4 regions of the Streptomyces sp. NPDC030991 genome follow, and region 2 is predicted to be linked to each of the others. Evidence: riboswitches for the same ligand, from Rfam matches in the RefSeq annotation. Region 2 holds a riboswitch; each other region holds the start of a gene.
What was found. A riboswitch is a leader RNA that binds a small molecule or an ion and turns the genes downstream of it on or off. The one in region 2 is predicted to bind cyclic di-AMP.

Region 1 (4,558 bases), on a different contig from region 2:
GATCGTGATGTCGCCGTTCGCGCACCCGCTGTTCACGGTGCTCACCGGCATCGGCTTCGGGATCGCGGCGGCCGTCGCGCCCGACCGCGGCCGGGTCCGCCGCCTGCTGCTGCCGCTCGCGGGGCTGCTCGCCGCGATGGGCATGCACGCCTTCTGGAACGGCTCGTCGTCCTTGGGCGAGTACGGGTTCTTCGCGGTCTACGCGGCCTTCATGGTGCCGGTGTTCGCCCTCGTCACCTGGCTCGCCGTGTACGTACGCCGTCGCGAACTGCGCACGGTGCGAGCGGAGCTGTCCGCCTATGTCGTCGCCGGCTGGCTCGCGCCGCCCGAACCGTTCGCCCTCGGCTCGCTCAAGGCCCGCCGCCTGGCCCGGGAGTACGCCGCGCACTACGGCGGCAAGGAGGCGGACACGGCGGTCGCCGAGTACGAGTCGTACGCGACCTCGCTCGCGCTGCTGCGGCACCGCGGCCGCAGGGGCCGGGCCGGCGCCGATTTCGTCGTACGGGAGCGGGAGTTGCTCGACGCGCTGTGGGAGCGCCGCGGCTTCGCGCGCCCCGCGCTGGCGTACGCCTCCCGGATCGCGGCGCCGATGTGGCGGCCACCGGTGTACGCGGGCCCGCCGATGCCGCAGGGACCCGCGTACAACCCGTACCGCTATCCGTAGCCAGGCGCTCAGGCGGAGGCGTCGGTGAGGCGGCCGAGCTCGGCGTCCGTGAGCTTCAGGTCCGCCACCGCGAGCAGCGCCGGCAGCTGTTCGACCGTGCGCGCGGACGCGATCGGCGCCGCCACCGTGGGCTGCGCGGCGAGCCAGGCCAGGGCGACCGTGGCGATCTCGGCGCGGTGCGCCTCGGCGATCTCGTCCAGGGCGGTGAGGACCTTGCGGCCCCGCTCGGTCTCCAGGTGCTTGGCGGCGCCCCCGGCCCGCGCGCTGTCGACCGTGACGCCCGGCCGGTACTTGCCGGTCAGGAAGCCGGAGGCCAGCGCGTAGTAGGGGACGGCGGCGAGGCCCGCACGGGAGGCGATGTCCTGCCGGGGCCCCTCGTACGTGTCGCGCGAGACGAGGTTGTAGTGCGGCTGGAGGGCGACGTACCGGGCGAGGCCCTCGCGGTCGGAGAAGTCGAGGGACTCCTGGAGGCGCTCGGGCGAGATGTTCGACGCGGCGATGGAGCGCACCTTGCCCGCCTTCACCAGTTCGTCGAGGGCGCCGATGATCTCCTCGACCGGGATCGTCTCGTCGTCGTCGAAGTGCGTGTAGTACAGGTCGATGTGGTCGGTGCCCAGGCGCTGGAGGGAGGCGTCGGCGGCGGCCTTGATGTTGGGGCCGCGCAGGCCGGGGAAGTCGGGGTGGCGGGCGACCTTGGTGGCGATGACGACGTCGTCGCGGTTGCCGCGGGCCTTGACCCACTTGCCGATGATCGTCTCCGACTCCCCGCCCTTGTTCCCCTCGATCCAGGCCGAGTACGAGTCGGCCGTGTCGATGAAGTTGCCGCCGCCGGCGGTGTAGGCGTCGAGCACCGCGAAGGAGGCGGCCTCGTCGGCCGTCCACCCGAACACGTTGCCCCCGAGGGAGAGCGGGAAGACCTCCAGGTCGGAGGAGCCGAGCTTGCGCAGAGCGGGAGAAGAAGTCATGCCCTGCTTCAACGCCCCCACGGAACCGGGTATTCCGCGGGGGCGTACCGGGGTCAGGGGGTGAGGCCGTTGCCGCGCAGCCACGCGGCCGGGTCGACTCCTGTGGCGTCGCCTCCGGGGTGGACCTCCAGGTGGAGGTGGGCCCCGGTGACATTGCCGGTGGCGCCCACGCGGCCGATGACGTCGCCGGTGCTGACCTTCTGGCCGACGCTGACGTTCATCGAGGACTGGTGGCAGAACCACAGCTCGGTGCCGTCGTCGAGGGTGAGGATCGTGCGGTAGCCGTACGCGCCCGCCCAGCCGGCCTCGGTGACGGTGCCGCCGTGGATCGCGTAGATCGGCGTACCGGTGGAGGCCGCGAAGTCGAGGCCCGTGTGGTAGCCGGAGGACCAGAGGGAGCCGGGCTGTCCGAAGGTGCCGGTGAGCGTGTACGAGGCGACGGGGAGCTTGAAGCTCTTGGCCAGCTTGGCGAGGCGCTCGGCCTCGGCCTTCTTCTTGGCCTCCTCCTCCGCCTTCTTCTTCTCGGCGGCGGCCTTGGCCTCGGCCTTCTCCTGCTTCTCCGCGGCGTCGGCGGCGGCCTTCCGCGCGGCGGCCTCCTCGGCGACGGCCTGCGCCTTGGCGTCGGCGGCGTCCTGCTGCGTCTCGGCCTGCTGCATGATGCGGGCGCGCAGCGCCTCGCCCGCACCCGACTCCCCGGTGCCCACCATGGTGAGCGGGGCGGCCGAGGCGGCGTCGGCGGCGGAGCCGGAGCCGGAGCCGTTGGACATGAGCGCGCCCACGCCGGGCAGCGACGCGGCCTCGGGCAGCGAGTCCTTGACGGCGGAGAGGTCGGGCATGGAGATGTGGACGGCGGGCTTGCCGCCCTGCGCGGTGGCGATGCCGCCCGCGCCGACGGCGGCGATCACGCCGACGCCGAGGACCGTGGAGCTGCGGGCGAGTCCGCCGCGCTGGCGGGCCACGCGGTGCCGGCCGCGGACGGGACGGACGGACTCCTCGGTGGGGTTCCACTCCTCCCAGCTCTCCCGCTCGACGCCGAGGCCGCCATCGGCGGAGTCGGCGGAGAACCCGGAGAACTCGGGGGCAGGACGGTTCGACGCCACGGGGGCGCTCTCCTTTCCTTCCTCTCGCCTACCGGGTTAGCTGACGGGTTCGGAGCAGGAAGGTCTCCTACGAGCACGGTCCGGCGCCCGAAAAGCGACGGAACGATGCCTGATTCACCCCAAGTTGGTGGTTCCCCGGCTCCCTTGCGGGATTGAGCGTGTGCGCGCGGAGCCATCTCTTGTGACGGCTGGGACGACCGCGCTGCGTTATCGAACGTTAATAGACAGCCGATAGTAATTCCAAGCTGTTCCCACTGATCGTTCACGTCTCTGGCCTGGACTTAACGGGGCACTACCGGGCGGAATCGGGCGAGTTGACCGCCGATTCCGGCACAGGCCAAACCTGTCATTTTCTGACGGTGTGTCAATTGTTATGCGCAGGGATGCCGTTCGATCACCCCTCGTGACGTTGATCAAGAGCGCCGTACGGCGAGCAGCGCCATGTCGTCACTGGCGCCGCCCCCGGTGTGCAGGCGCACCTCTTCGGCCAGCGTCGCGAGGAGCTCCTCGGGCCCGGGGAAGACGCGTCCGGCGAGCCGGGCCGCGGGATCGTAGAAGACGCCCCCCGCGTCCCGCGCCTCGGAGAGCCCGTCGGTGTAGAGCAGCAGCGTCGCCGCGGACGGGAACTCCGTCTCGGTGGCCCGGTCCGGCCAGGAGCCGAGCTCGCCCAGGCCGAGCGGCAGCGCCGCCTCCGCGGGCGTGATCACCTGGACCGTACCGTCGCCGCGCAGCACGACGGGCTCGGGGTGGCCGCGGTTGAGGACGCGCAGGAGGTGGCCGCCGTGCGGGATCTCGGCGAGCACGGCGGTGGTGAACCCCTCGAAGTCGTCGATGCCGCGCCGTCGGCTGCCCTCCCTGGCCAGCGCCCGCTCCAGCCGCTGGGCGACCGCCTCCAGGGTGCCCTCCTGCTCGGCGGCCTCACGGAAGGCGCCGATGACGACGGCCACGGCGGCGACCGCGCCCATGCCCTTGCCGCGTACGTCCCCGACGACGAACCGCACCCCGTGCGGGGTGTCCTGCACGGCGTACAGGTCACCGCCGATGAACGCGTCGGCCTGCGCCGCCTCGTACCGCGCCGCGACGGCGAGTCCCCCGATCCGCCCGGCCGGTTCCGGCAACACCGCGAGCTGGGCCGCCTCCGCGATCTGCCGGGCGGAGGCGAGCTGCTCGTCGCTGCGGCGCTTGATCCGGTTGATGAAGCAGGCCAGGACGCACACCGTGGCGACGGTCGCCATCTCGGTGTAGACGCCGGTGGTGAACGCCCCTTCGTATCTGAGGTGCACGGCGACGATCGCGGCGATCGAGACGGCCCCGGCCGTGACCGTGCCGGCCAGCGAGAAGAACGGGGCGACGACCAGCGGCGCGGCGCTGAACAGGGGGGAGCCGGCGAACTCGGACGGGGTGCAGTACTCGTAGACCGCGCCGCCGGCGATCAGCAGCAGCGGCAGCACGCGGAGGAAGGCACGCGTGCCGACGGCGTCCGCTCCGTGGCTCTGCCGCCCTCCTCGCTGCCCCACCACTTGTCTCCTGCCACGTCCGCGCCCGGATTCCGGCGTCTCACCAAGGGTTCCCGGGGAGGGGGCCGGGGGCGAGCGCTACTGCTCCGTCCGGGTCAGGACCCACCAACAGAACGAGGCCGGAATCTCGAAAGATTCCGGCCTCGGACTTCAGTAGCGGGGACAGGATTTGAACCTGCGACCTCTGGGTTATGAGCCCAGCGAGCTACCGAGCTGCTCCACCCCGCGTCGATGAATGCAACACTACGCCATCAGGGACGATGAAAGCGAATCGCCCGGCCGGGGGCCTCTTCGTCCCGTGTCCGTCGCCTC
Region 2 (4,558 bases):
CCGCGCATGATGAGCCCGCCGCGCCACCGCAGGTCGGCGGGGTCCGCCGCGAGCCGGAGGTCGGGGAGCCGCCGCAGCAGCGTCTCCAGGGCGGTACGGCCTTCGAGCCGGGCGAGCGGGGCGCCGAGGCAGTAGTGGATGCCGTGGCCGTAGCCGAGGTGCTGGTTGTCCCGGCGGGTCAGGTCCAGGGTGTCGGGCCCGGCGAAGCGGTCGGGGTCGCGGTCGGCCGCGGCCAGGACCACCAGGACGGGGTCGCCGGCCGCGATGTGCTGCCCGCCGATGGTGAGGGGCGCGGTCGCGAAGCGCCAGGTGGCGAGCTCGACGGGGCCGTCGAAGCGGAGCAGTTCCTCGACCGCGGTGTCGAGCAGCTCGTGCTCGCCGCGTTCGATCGCAGCCTGGAGCTGGGCCCGCTGCTCGGGGTGGTGCAGGAGCGTGTGGACGCCGTTGCCGATGAGGTTGATGGTTGTCTCGAAACCGGCGAACAGAAGGACGAAACACATGGCGGCGGCCTCGTTCTCCGTGAGGTGCTCGCCGTGGTCCGATGCGCGGATGAGACCCGAGATCAGGTCGTCGCTGAGATCGTCCCGCTTGCGGTGGATCAGCTCGGCCAGATAGCCGCGCATCTTCTTCACGGAACGGGCCACACCGCCGCGGGGCCCGCCGCCGTGCCGGATCATCATGCCCGCCCAGTCACGGAAGTCGTCCTGGTCCTCGGGGGGAACACCGAGCAGGTCGCAGATCGCGTAGATGGGGAGCGGGAAGGCGAAGTCGTGGATCAGGTCGGCCTCGCCGGTGCCCGCGAACCGGTCGATGAGGTCGTCGGTCAACTCCTGCACGCGTGGCGCGAACTGAGCGATGCGGCGCGGGGTGAACGCCTTGGAGACGAGGCGGCGCAGCCGGGTGTGGTCCGGCGGGTCGATGTTGAGCAGATGCGTCATCAGGTTGGCGCTGCGCTCGCCGGGGATGCCGGTCCTGTTCTTCCCCTGGGCGTCCTCGGCGTGGTGCTCGGGGTTCTTCGACAACCGGCCGTCCGCGAGCGCCTGGCGCGCGTCGGCGTACCGGGTCACGAGCCACGCCTCGACTCCGCTGGGGAGCTTCGTCCGGTGGACGGGGGAGTGCTCCCGGAGCCAGGCGTAGGCCGGGTACGGGTCGGTCGCGAACTCCCATGTGAAGAGTTCGGGTGCGGTGTTCGGGGCGTTCACCCGACGACCGTAACCGGCGGCGGTACGGGCCGGGCGGTCGGCACCGGCCCGGCGCCGCCGAAGCGGACTCCCGTGCGGACTCCCGTGCGGGCTCCCGTGCTGACCGCCCGTGCGGAGCGCCCGAACGGGCTGCCCGTGCGGACCGTTTGCGCAGGCCGCGAAGTGACACACCGTCAAGACTGTGACTTTCACGTGATCTCCGCTGCATCGACTTGTGACAAGCGTTCGAGTCCCGCTACGTTCACCAGTCATCGCGACACAGGCACAACCGGCACCACTTCCGCCATCCCTGTCGCGTGCTGCATCAGTCTCGCGAAAGGCAACCGCATGCTCTCCGGGAACGGTCGACACCGTCGCCCCCGTCAGGCCCCTGCTCTCGTCGTCGCCGCAGGCGTCACCGGCAGCGCCATCGCGATCCCGCTGCTCGCCGCGACCAGCGCGAGCGCCGCCACCACCGCCACCTGGGACAAGCTCGCCGAGTGCGAGTCCGGTGGCCAGTGGAGTCTGGACGCGGGCAACGGCTACTACGGCGGGCTGCAGTTCTCGCAGGAGATGTGGGAGCAGTACGGGGGCCTCGACTTCGCCCCGAGCGCCGACGAGGCCAGCCGCTCGCAGCAGATAGCCGTCGCCGAGAAGGCTCTCGAGGCGAAGGGGCCCAGCGCCTGGCCGAGCTGCTCGATCGTGGCGGGCCTCACCAAGGGCGCCGGCTCCGCCGATGTCGACCCGGGGGCGAGCGCTTCCCCGCAGCCGTCCGGATCGCCCGATTCATCCGACGGCTCGACCGACTCGACCGGCTCCACCGGCTCCACCGGCTCGACCGACTCCACCGGTTCGGCCGATTCGGGAGAGAAGAGTCACGACGGGTCCGCCACGGCCGACCCGTCCGACACGCCGTCAACTGACGTCTCGGGAGAGACCTCCGGTGACGAGGCGGGCGCCAAGGCGAGCGACAAGACGAGCGACGAAGCGGCCGACGCGGCGTCCGGGGAGGCCGTGGAGAGCGGCGCCGCGGACGGCACGGGCGACAGTTCGGACGAGCCGGAGCCGTCCGGCTCTGCCTCCTCCGGCGCTTCTGACTCCTCCGGCTCCTCCGACCCCTCCGGCTCGGCGACGTCGTCCCCCAGCGCCTCCGAGGACTCCACGACGGGCGGCCGTCACCGCGGCGACCGTGCCGGGGACGACACGTCCGACTCCCGTACGAGTGACGGGCGTCACGCCTCCCGCGAGGCGGAGCGCGGCGAGGGGGCCTACACCGTCCGCTCCGGCGACAGTCTGTGGGACATCGCCGACGCCCAGGACGTCCACGGAGGGTGGGATGCGCTCTACGACCTGAACAAGAAGACGGTCGGCGCCGACCCCGACCTCATCCTGCCTGGTCAGAGTCTGGACCTTGGCCTCGAATCGGTCGAAAAGTAGCGGGAGTTCAGTGCTGGTTGAGGCGCGTATGTCCACTTTTGCGAGAGTGAGACATGAGTCTCAAAAACCCTGATCGTCTTTGATATCGGGCGGATCGACTGCTTACGGTCGTCACCGCTCGCCACAGCGGGCCCCGATGGACGTCACGCCGAATCCTGCCAACGTCCGTACGGGAACAGTCGACGCGTCAGCGCCGTAGGCAGGAGCGGGGGACCCAAGGTAAGTGCCGGGAAACCGGCTTGGGGTTAAGCCGCGCACAAGGTTGCGCGGCCGGACACTCACTGGTCCGAACCCGACAGCTCACCTCGTAGGCGTCGGTGAGGGGATTACTCCATGCTGCTTTCCAGCAAGGGCAAGCACCGCCGTCCGTCCAAGGCCGTCCGCGTGGCCACGCTCGCCGGCGTCGCCGGTGCCGCCGTCGCCGTCCCGCTGATGGGTGCCACCTCCGCCTCCGCCGCCTCCACCTCCGAGTGGGACCAGGTCGCGAGCTGCGAGTCCGGTGGCAACTGGTCCATCAACACGGGCAACGGTTACTACGGTGGCCTCCAGTTCTCGTCCTCCACCTGGGCCGCGTACGGCGGCACCGCCTACGCGTCCTCCGCCGACCAGGCGTCCAAGGCGCAGCAGATATCCGTCGCCGAGAAGGTCCTCGCCGCGCAGGGCAAGGGTGCCTGGCCGAGCTGTGGTGTGGGCCTGTCCGGCGCCGACACCAGCAACTCCGCTCCCGCGGACTCCTCGGCCGACACGCAGCAGCAGGCTCAGCCGCAGCAGCAGGAGCGCTCGGACTCCTCCACGACGACCCGCTCCCAGCAGCGCGAGCAGCCGCAGCAGCAGCAGGCTCAGCCGCAGCAGGAGACCAAGAAGGACACCGTCACCACCCCGACCGGCAAGAAGGTCGAGAAGGGCGACGGCGAGTACAAGGTCAAGTCCGGCGACACCCTCAGCAAGATCGCCGACGCGCACGGCACCAACTGGCAGAAGGTGTTCAAGCTCAACAAGGACATCGTCGCCGACGCGGACCTCATCTACCCGGGTCAGCAGCTGCACCTGAAGTAGGACGAGCCGCACAGGCACGGACCGGCGTCGGCGGACGCCGGGTTCGGGCCGCTCGCTCCAGCGACCTCCGTCCCGGCATCCGGGACGGAGGTCGCTGTCTTTGTTCCATTAAGAAACATTTCGCTATGGGCGTTGTCCACGAGGCGGTCGGTCGGCTGGCCGATGCCTCGGAGCCGGTTACGCTCATGGGTGCGGGACCAGTTATCCAAGCAGCCGCCCGCACCATTGCGTCACATCCCAGAAGGAGATGCTCGTGCCGTCCATCGACGTCGTCGTAGCCCGGGAAATCCTGGACTCCCGAGGCAACCCCACGGTCGAGGTCGAGGTCGGCCTCGACGACGGCAGCACCGGCCGTGCTGCCGTTCCGTCCGGTGCCTCCACCGGTGCCTTCGAGGCCATCGAACTCCGTGACGGTGACCCCAACCGTTACCACGGCAAGGGTGTCGAGAAGGCCGTCCTCGCCGTCATCGAGCAGATCGGCCCGGAGCTCGTCGGCTACGACGCCACCGAGCAGCGCCTCATCGACCAGGCGATGTTCGACCTGGACGCCACCGACAACAAGGGCTCGCTCGGCGCCAACGCGATCCTGGGCGTCTCCCTCGCCGTCGCGCACGCCGCGTCCGAGGCCAGCGACCTGCCGCTGTTCCGCTACCTCGGTGGCCCGAACGCGCACCTGCTGCCCGTCCCGATGATGAACATCCTGAACGGTGGGTCGCACGCCGACTCCAACGTCGACATCCAGGAGTTCATGATCGCCCCGATCGGCGCGGAGTCCTTCTCCGAGGCGCTGCGCTGGGGCACCGAGGTCTACCACACCCTCAAGAAGGTGCTGAAGACCAAGGGCCTGTCCACCGGCCTCGGCGACGAGGGCGGCTTCGCCCCGA
Region 3 (4,558 bases), on a different contig from region 2:
GACGTGAAGACCTCCGGGGACGTCGAGGTGCCGGTCATCGAGGCCGCCGTCGACGAGGAGCTCGCCCGGTTCGCCGAGGAGGGCCCCACCGCCGAGGAGATGGAGCGCGCCCAGGCCCAGTTGGAGCGCGAGTGGCTGGACCGGCTCAGCACCGTGGCGGGCCGTGCCGACGAACTGTGCCGTTACGCCGTGCTCTTCGGGGACCCGCAGCTCGCCCTCACGGCCGTCCAGCGCGTCCTCGCGGTCACCCCCGACGAGGTTCAGGAGGTCGCCAAGGCCCGCCTGCGCCCCGACAACCGCTCGGTTCTCGTGTACGAGCCGACGGCGCCCGCCGAACCCCATGACGAGACCGACGAGACCGCCGAGAGCGACCCGAGCGACGAGGAGGCGGGCCGGTGACCGAGCAGCTCGCGACCATGGAATTCCACCCCAGGCCCCAGGCGGGCACGGCCAAGCCGTGGGCCTTCCCCGCCCCCGAGCGCGGTGAGCTCGCCAACGGCCTGACCGTGCTGCGCTGTCACCGGCCCGGCCAGCAGGTCGTCGCGGTGGAGGTCAACCTCGACGCGCCGCTGGAAGCCGAGCCCGCGGGCCTCGACGGCGTCGCCACGATCATGGCGCGTGCCTTCAACGAGGGCACCGACAAGCACTCCGCGGAGGAGTTCGCGGCCGAACTGGAGCGCTGCGGCGCCACGTTGGACGCGCACGCCGACCACCCCGGCGTCCGTGTCTCCCTCGAAGTGCCCGTCTCCCGGCTCCCCAAGGGGCTCGCCCTGCTGGCCGACGCCCTGCGGGCGCCCGCCTTCGCGGACAGCGAGATCGAGCGCCTCGTCCGCAACCGCCTGGACGAGATCCCGCACGAGAGCGCCAACCCGGCCCGGCGCGCCGCCAAGGAGCTCTCCAAGCAGCTCTTCCCGGCCGACTCGCGCATGTCGCGCCCCCGGCAGGGCACCGAGGAGACCGTCACCGCCATCGACGCCGCGGCCGTACGCGCCTTCTACGAGAAGCACGTACGCCCCGCCACCGGCACGGTCGTCGTCGTGGGCGACCTGACCGACACCGACCTCGACGCGCTGCTCGCCGACACGCTCGGCGCGTGGACCGGCGACACCGCGCAGCCGCGCCCGATCCCGCCGGTCACCGCCGACGACACCGGCCGTGTCATCGTCGTGGACCGCCCTGGAGCGGTGCAGACGCAGCTGCTGATCGGCCGGATCGGGTCCGACCGGCACGACCGGGTGTGGGCCGCGCAGATCCTCGGCACGTACTGCCTCGGCGGGACGCTCACCTCGCGACTGGACCGCGTCCTGCGCGAGGAGAAGGGCTACACCTACGGTGTGCGCTCCTTCGCCCAGGTGCTGCGCTCCGCGCCCGACGGCACGGGCGCCGCGATGCTCGCCATCAGTGGCTCCGTGGACACCCCGAACACCGGGCCCGCGCTCGACGACCTGTGGAAGGTGCTGCGCACGCTGGCCGCCGAGGGCCTCACGGACGCCGAACGGGACACCGCGGTGCAGAACCTGGTGGGCGTGGCCCCGCTCAAGTACGAGACCGCCGCGGCCGTCGCGGGCACCCTCGCCGACCAGGTCGAGCAGCACCTGCCGGACGACTTCCAGGCCCGGCTGTACCGACAGCTCGTCGAGACGGGCACCGTGGAGGCCACCGCGGCCGTCGTGAACGCCTTCCCGGCGGACCGGCTGGTGACGGTCCTGGTGGGCGACGCTGCGCAGATCGTGGAGCCCGTCAAGGCCCTCGGTATCGGCGAGGTGACCGTCGTCACGGGCTGACCCCGGCCCCGTACACCGCACGAAGCCCCGATGGCCACCGCGGCCACCGGGGCTTCGTGGTGTCGCTCACGTCCCGCCACGATCGGCCACGTATCGCTTATGTCCGAATTAGGGCGGAGGTTGCCTGTCTGGTCTGTGGCATGCGCTACAAAAGCCGGGATCCGTTTGTTGATTAAAAGATGTCCCGCTTAGCGTCGGTCCGGCTGTCCGCCAGACACGCTCGCGCCCGCGACACCGGACAGTCATCGCCGAGTCCCCCACGGCGCGAGCCAGGGGAGCCGGGGACCCATCGCAGTCCCTGGGGTGAATCGGACGCTCTTCCCGGCCGTGAAGGCAGGGGAGGGGGCCCGTAGGAGACCTTCCTGCTCCGAACCCGTCAGCTAACCCGGTAGGCGAGAGGGAAGGAAAGGACCAGCCACTTCATGGCGTTCACCCGTGCCACCGGGAAGCACCGTCGACCGAGCCGGCTCACGCGTACCACCGCTCGGGCCGCGGGCGTCGCGGCGCTCACCACGACCGGTGTCATCGGCGGCCTCGCCGCCCCCGCCATCGCCGCCGACACCGCGGCCGCCGAGCAGAACGGCCTGACGCAGGCCATCGCCATCGGCGACTCCCTGGCCGACCAGATCGACGCGCAGGCCTCCGCGCAGAAGAAGGCCGCCGACCAGGCCGCCGCCAAGGCGAAGGCCGAGGCCGAGGCCAAGAAGCGGGCCGAGGAGGCCAAGCGCGAGGCCGAGGCGAAGGCCGCCAAGGAGCGCGAGGCCAAGGAGCGCGCCGCCCGCGAGGCCGAGCGCAAGCGCCTCAACAGCTTCGTGGCGCCGATCAGCGGCTCGTACGTCTCCACCGGCTACCAGGCGAGCAGCGGCCTGTGGTCCTCCGGCAGCCACACCGGTATCGACTTCCACGCGGCCAGCGGCACCTCCGTGCACGCCGTCGGCTCCGGCACCGTCGTCGAGGCAGGCTGGGGCGGCGCCTACGGGAACAACATCGTGATCAAGATGAACGACGGCACGTACACCCAGTACGGTCACCTGTCGTCCATCGGCGTCTCCGTCGGCCAGGCCGTCACCCCCGACCAGCAGATAGGCCTCTCCGGCGCCACCGGCAACGTCACGGGACCGCATCTGCACTTCGAGGCCCGCACGTCCCCCGACTACGGCTCGGACATGGACCCCATCGCGTACCTGCGCTCGCACGGCGTGAACGTCTGACCCACGTACGGCGCCTCCGCGGCGCCGCGCGAAAGCCCCGGCTCATCGAGCCGGGGCTTTCGCGTGCGCAAGGCGTTCCTGTCCAAAAAATATCCATGGATTCCGGCCCGGCTTCGGAAATTCGGAGACGGTGGAATAGAGTCACCGGGCAGGCGCGTCCAGGGGAGACATTCGCGCTCGCACAAGCGTCGATCGACCGCGTTTCGCGGGGATTAAGGCGGAGGTCGGGTCATGCGCATTCCCGCACACTCGGTATGCACGGCGATTCGCGACGACATCGTCGCGGGTGTCTACGAGCGCGGCAGCAGGCTCACCGAGGAACTGCTCGCGCGCCGCTACGGGGTCTCGCGCGTGCCGGTCCGCGAAGCGCTGCGCACCCTGGAGGCCGAGGGCTTCGTCGTCACGCGGCGGCACGCGGGCGCGTGCGTGGCCGAGCCCACCGCCCAGGAGGCCGCCGACCTCCTGGAGATCCGGATGCTCCTCGAACCGCTGAGCGCCGCGCGCGCCGCACAGCGCCGTACAGAGGCTCACCTCAAGGTCCTGCGGGGCCTGGTCAGGCTGGGTCAGGAGCGCTCAAGGCGCGGCCAGAACGAGGACCTGCGCTCCCTGGGCGGCTGGTTCCACGAGACCCTCGCGCAGGCCTCGGGCAGCCCCGGCCTGATCGCCCTGCTCACCCAGTTGCGGCACAAGATCGCCTGGATGTACGCCGTGGAGACCCCGGCCCAGCCCGCCGAGTCCTGGGCCGAGCACGGCGCCATCGTGGACGCGGTGGCCCGCGGTGACGCCGAGCGGGCCCGCGCATTGACCGCCCTGCACGCCGAGCGCGCCGCGGCGGCCCACCGGCCGCGCGTCCCGCGCCCGGGAGAGCGTGTGAGGACTTCGCAACACGTAGTAAACACGGCGGCGCTCCGGCATTAACAGAGGGGCCGTATACAAAGAAGCGCGGTATTCGCCGAATGGGACGCGGGGTATTTTCTCCTGCCCCGATTCCGAACCGTATTTCCCTGCGCGCGTAAATTCGGGGTGATGTGACCCGAATGCAAAAATGGCGGAGCCGCGCGCCCCTGAGGGAAACGCGCGGCTCCGCCGGGCCGAATGGAAGGGCCCGAAGAATCAGACGGTCTCGGGAAGCTCGTCGAGCCCCTCGGAGACCAGCTTCGCCAGACGGTCGAGCGCGGCGTCCGCACCCTCGGCGTCGGAGGCCAGGACGATCTCCTCGCCGCCCTGCGCACCCAGGCCGAGCACCGCGAGCATGGAGCCGGCGTTGACGGGGTTGCCATCGGCCTTGGCGATCGTCACGGGGACGCCGGCCGCCGTGGCCGCGCGGACGAAGATGGAGGCGGGGCGGGCGTGGAGGCCCTCGGCCCAGCCGACGTTGACGCGGCGCTCAGCCATGTGATGCTGCCCTTCAGATGTCTCACGGTTGTCTAGACCATTCTCACACACCGTCGGGCAGCACTCGACGCGGACCTGGACCCGCGAGCACGCCGCCGTTCGGCTTCCTCAGCCTGCCTGCCACGCGCGCGTGACGCGACCCGTACGACTGTCGGCGCCCGGCTCTAC
Region 4 (4,558 bases), on a different contig from region 2:
CCGCACATCTGTCGCGCCTGGAGACCGGACAGCGGCAACCGTCGCTGCCGATGCTGCTCGCCCTCGCCCGTATCTACGGTACGACGGTCTCCGAGCTCCTCGGCGAGACCCCCGCCGACCGCGACGCCGTGGTCAGGGCCGACGCCATGGAGGCGACCGAGGCGGGCGGATGGACGTACTTCCAGGCGGGTTCCCCCGGCCGCGGCATGCAGGCCCTGCGGGTCCACGTGCCCTACGGGTCGCAGGGCGACATCGTGCGCGTCCACCCCGGCGAGGAGTGGCTCTACGCCCTCGAAGGACGGCTGCGGCTGCGTCTCGGGGACACGTCCTACCGCCTCGACCCGGGGGACAGCGCGCACTTCGACTCGCTCACCCCGCACCGGATCGCCGCCGCGGACCGGGGCGGGGCCGAGCTCCTCTTCGTACACACCCTGTTGCAGAGCCCGACCGCCGCGCTGTGCCTCGGCCCGGCGGCCACCCGATCCGGGAGGTCCGACCATGAGTGACGCCACCGAACACGGCGCGGGCGAGCGGCCCGCCCGGCGGGACATCGAGGACAAGCTGCCGCGCGGCATCTGGGTGCGGGTCCTCGTGTACGTCTTCGCGGGGCACGCCCTCGCCGCCTTCCTCTACCTGCTGTTCACGGTCGGCGGGGGCCAGTAGCGCGGGTCAGTCGAGGAGGCGCTCGCGCAGCCGGTCGCGGTCGGCCGCGCCGAACCGCAGCCCCTCCTCGAAGTAGCGGTCCGTGTCACCCCAGGTCTGCTCGATGGTGTCGAACGCCGCGTGCAGATACGCGGCACGGGCGTCGAAGAGGGGGCTGAGCAGCTCCATGACCTCGGGGGAGTAGGCGTCGCCCGAGGTGGCGGTGCGCCGCACCCGGTAGCGGCGGTGCTTGGCGTTGGACTCCAGGTAGTCCGTCTCGATGGCGTCGCGCTCCACGCCGACGGCGAGCAGGGTCACGGCTATCGACAGGCCCGCGCGGTCCTTGCCCGCCGCGCAGTGCATCAGGGCGGGCAGGCTGTTCTCGGCGAGCGCGTGCAGGACGCGGCTGTGCTCGGCGGTGCGCTGGGAGATGATCGAGCGGTACGAGGTGATCATGCGGTCCGCCCCGCGGCCCTCGGAGAGCAGGGAGCGCAGCTGGTCCATGTCGCCGTCGCGGACCATCTTCCAGAACTCGGCGCCGTCCGCAGGGTCGGTCAGCGGCAGGTTCAGGTTGCGCACGCCGGGCAGCTCGATGTCGGCGCCCTCCAGCCGCTGGTCCGCGGCGTTGCGGAAGTCGAAGACGGTGTGCAGGCCGAGCCCGGTGAGGAACGCGGCGTCCTCGGCGGTGGCGTGGGCGAGGTGGCCGCTGCGGTAGAGCACACCCGGTCGCACGCGCCGGCCGTCCACGGTCGGCAGGCCGCCCACGTCACGGAAGTTGCGGATGCCGGACAGCTGGGGCTCGGTGGGCGGGGCGTGCTGCGTCACGGGGGCTCCTCCCGGTCGGATCACCGGCGTTACTCGCCGGCGGGCGCGGGTCTGACGATACGACATGGCTTCCAGGGACATCTATCTGTCTGTTTTGGGAGCTTTTCTTGGTAACTGTCATGAAATCAAGGCTGATGGTGTGAGCTCGCGTGAGCAGGCTCATAGCCGTGACCGTCCGTGGCGGCCGTCCCGCATTTCCCTTCCAGGAATTCCCCGAAGGTAAGGCGCTGGTAAAGCGCGAACATCGACGGAGGGTGACACAGAGAACTCTCAGACGATCAAGAAAGCGGCCCTGTCGGTGAATTCGGCGTTTGTCGCCTCCTTTCCCGTCGGCTTACTGTCACCACTCACTCCGGACGGAACGCCTAATCCTGCCGCCGCCCGGAGCCCGGACGACTACCCGATTCGGCAGGAGCGGGGGACCCACAGGCAGTACGCCGCGGAGGGAATTCCCCGAGCGGCTAGGGGTGAAGCCGGATCCGCGCACCGGACCCGGCCGGGCAACTCCAGCCCGAACCCGACAGCTCACCTCGTAGGCGACGGAGAGGAAACCCGGCATGCCCGCAAAGGGAAAGCACCGTCGCTCGAAGACCCAGCGCATCACCCGCGCCGCCGCCGTCGCCTCGGCCGGCGGGGCCGCGCTCGCCCTGCCGCTCATCGGCGCCACCGGCGCCCACGCGGCGACCGGCGACACCGCCCCGGCCGCCAAGACGTACACGGTCGTGTCCGGTGACACGCTCTCGAAGATCGCCGACGCGCAGGGCGTCGACGGCGGCTGGCAGAAGCTGTACGAGAAGAACAAGGACGTCGTCGGCTCCGACGCCGGTCTCATCAAGCCCGGCATGAAGCTCACCCTCGACGGCGCGGCCGAGACCGCCTCCGCCGACACGACGAACACCGCCACGACGAACACCGACGCGACGAGCACCGCCACGGGCGCGGCCGACTACGTGAAGCCCGTCGACGGCTCCGTCGGCACGGCGTACCACGCCTCCGGCTCCTCGTGGTCGAGCGGCTACCACACCGGCACGGACTTCGTGGTCCCCACCGGCACCGCGGTCAAGGCCGTCGGCGCCGGCACGGTCGTCTCGGCCGGCTGGGACGGCAGCTACGGCAACGAGGTCGTCATCAAGCACGCCGACGGCGACTACTCGCAGTACGCCCACCTGTCCTCGATCGGCGTCTCGGCCGGGCAGACCGTCACCGCCGGGCAGCAGATCGCCCTCTCCGGCGCGACCGGCAACGTCACCGGACCGCACCTGCACTTCGAGATCCGGACGTCGCCCGACTACGGCTCCGACATCGACCCGCTGGCGTACCTGCGCGAGCACGGCGTCGGCGTCTGAGCCGCACGCGGCGCGTGAGCCACGCGCGATCCACTCGGCGCCCCGGGATATTCCCCGGGCGCCGAGTGGGTTTTCTCACCACCCGTCAACCCCTGGCTACGGTCGCGTAGGTCACAGCCGAGGGTGAAAGATGTGTGGTCGTGGCAAATGAATCGAGAGTACTCAGCGGCGGCACGATCCGGTCCTACGCGGCGGTGGGGGACAGCTTCACCGAAGGCGTCGGGGACCCCGGACCTGACGGGGGTTTCGTCGGCTGGGCCGATCGGCTCGCCGTCCTCCTGGACGACCGCGCGCCCGAGGACACCTTCGAGTACGCCAACCTCGCCGTCCGTGGAAAGCTCCTCGACCAGGTCGTCGAGGACCAGGTCCCGAAGGCCGTGGAGCTCGCCCCCGACCTGGTGACCCTCGTCGCCGGCGGCAACGACATCATCCGGCCCGGCACCGACCCGGACGACGTGGCCGAGCGCTTCGAGAAGGCCGTGGTGCGGCTGGCCGAGGCCGCCGGGACCGTCATGGTGGCCACCGGGTTCGACACCCGTGACGTGGCCGTCCTCAAGCATCTGCGCGGCAAGATCGCCACGTACAACATGCACGTGCGCGCGATCGCCGACCGCCACGGCTGCCCGGTGCTCGACCTGTGGTCGCTCAGGTCCATCCAGGACCGCAGGGCCTGGGACGAGGACCGCCTCCACCTGTCCGCCGAGGGACACACCAGGGTCGCCCTGCGCGCGGGGCAGGCGCTCGGCGTCGAGGTGCCCGCCGATCCGGAGCAGCCCTGGCCGCTGCTGCCGCCGCGCGGCACGTTCGAGGTGCGGCGGGACGACATCCACTGGGCGCGGGAGTTCCTGGTGCCCTGGATCGGGCGGCGGCTGCGCGGGGAGTCCTCGGGGGACCGTGTGGTGGCGAAGGGCTTCGTGGACCCGCACCTGATCAAGATGCACCTGGAGTCCGCCTCCTGACGGCGCAAGGGGCCGTCGAGGTGACCGTGCGGAGTGGCATCCGGGGTAGGGCCGGGCGCGGGTGCTGGGATGTCGGCTGCCCGCCGCGTCGGCGGGCCCGACCGGGAAGGACCCCGATCCCATGTCTGTACGCATCCGCCACCGCGCCGCTCTGGTCGGCCTCGTGCTCGCCCTCGCGCTGCCGACCGCGCCGGCCGTCGCCCAGGCAGCACCGCACGTGGCCGCCGCCAGGGCGCCGAAGCCCGCGACGCTGACCGTGACCGGCGAGGGAAGGGCCAGCACGGCGCCGGACCTGGCGACCGTGACAGCGGGCGTCGAGGCCACCGGCACGACCGCGAAGGACGCCCTGGCCGCGCAGAACCGGGCCGCGGACGCGCTGCTGGCCGCCGTGCGCGGGGAGGGCGTCGCCGAACGGGACATCCGCACGGAGAGCCTCACGGCCTCGCCCGTCTACGAGACGGGCCCCGAGGCGGGCGCGTCCCCGCGGGTCGCCGGCTACCAGGCCGGCCAGTCCTTCTCCGTCAAGGTCCGCGACCTGGCACGCACCGGCGCCCTCCTCCAGGCCATCGCGGACGCGGCCGGCGACGCCGTCCGGATCCACTCCGTCGTCTTCGACGTCGCCGACCCCGGCCGGCTGCGGGCCGGCGCCCGGGCGGCCGCGCATGCCGACGCCCACGAGAAGGCCGTCCAGTACGCCAGGATGAGCGGCCACAAGCTCGGCCGGCTCGTCTCGCTGACGGAGACCGCAGGCGGCCGCCCCCGGCCCGTGGAGGTGCCCGCGGCGGC

Region 1: another riboswitch for cyclic di-AMP. It lies ahead of ACZ45E_RS11195 (M23 family metallopeptidase); the one in region 2 lies ahead of ACZ45E_RS19030 (transglycosylase family protein).
Region 3: another riboswitch for cyclic di-AMP. It lies ahead of ACZ45E_RS05825 (M23 family metallopeptidase); the one in region 2 lies ahead of ACZ45E_RS19030 (transglycosylase family protein).
Region 4: another riboswitch for cyclic di-AMP. It lies ahead of ACZ45E_RS03520 (M23 family metallopeptidase); the one in region 2 lies ahead of ACZ45E_RS19030 (transglycosylase family protein).

The regions. Positions count from the first base shown of each region.
Region 1 covers NZ_JBVIFR010000004.1:540,056-544,613, reverse strand. The annotation lists gene ACZ45E_RS11205 (PrsW family intramembrane metalloprotease) at 1-664, shown strand, start outside; gene ACZ45E_RS11200 (aldo/keto reductase) at 673-1,629, opposite strand; gene ACZ45E_RS11195 (M23 family metallopeptidase) at 1,683-2,729, opposite strand; cyclic di-AMP (ydaO/yuaA leader) riboswitch at 2,740-2,898, opposite strand; gene ACZ45E_RS11190 (PP2C family protein-serine/threonine phosphatase) at 3,143-4,246, opposite strand; tRNA gene ACZ45E_RS11185 (tRNA-Met) at 4,401-4,474, opposite strand.
Region 2 covers NZ_JBVIFR010000009.1:111,915-116,472, reverse strand. The annotation lists gene ACZ45E_RS19040 (cytochrome P450 family protein) at 1-1,202, opposite strand, end outside; gene ACZ45E_RS19035 (transglycosylase family protein) at 1,530-2,618, shown strand; cyclic di-AMP (ydaO/yuaA leader) riboswitch at 2,800-2,947, shown strand; gene ACZ45E_RS19030 (transglycosylase family protein) at 2,952-3,674, shown strand; gene eno (phosphopyruvate hydratase) at 3,928-4,558, shown strand, end outside.
Region 3 covers NZ_JBVIFR010000002.1:515,465-520,022, reverse strand. The annotation lists gene ACZ45E_RS05835 (M16 family metallopeptidase) at 1-399, shown strand, start outside; gene ACZ45E_RS05830 (M16 family metallopeptidase) at 417-1,784, shown strand; cyclic di-AMP (ydaO/yuaA leader) riboswitch at 2,021-2,194, shown strand; gene ACZ45E_RS05825 (M23 family metallopeptidase) at 2,207-2,995, shown strand; gene ACZ45E_RS05820 (GntR family transcriptional regulator) at 3,227-3,913, shown strand; gene ACZ45E_RS05815 (HPr family phosphocarrier protein) at 4,109-4,390, opposite strand.
Region 4 covers NZ_JBVIFR010000001.1:745,412-749,969, reverse strand. The annotation lists gene ACZ45E_RS03535 (helix-turn-helix domain-containing protein) at 1-506, shown strand, start outside; gene ACZ45E_RS03530 (DUF6126 family protein) at 499-663, shown strand; gene ACZ45E_RS03525 (tyrosine-protein phosphatase) at 670-1,467, opposite strand; cyclic di-AMP (ydaO/yuaA leader) riboswitch at 1,855-2,019, shown strand; gene ACZ45E_RS03520 (M23 family metallopeptidase) at 2,025-2,813, shown strand; gene ACZ45E_RS03515 (SGNH/GDSL hydrolase family protein) at 2,954-3,772, shown strand; gene ACZ45E_RS03510 (SIMPL domain-containing protein) at 3,894-4,558, shown strand, end outside.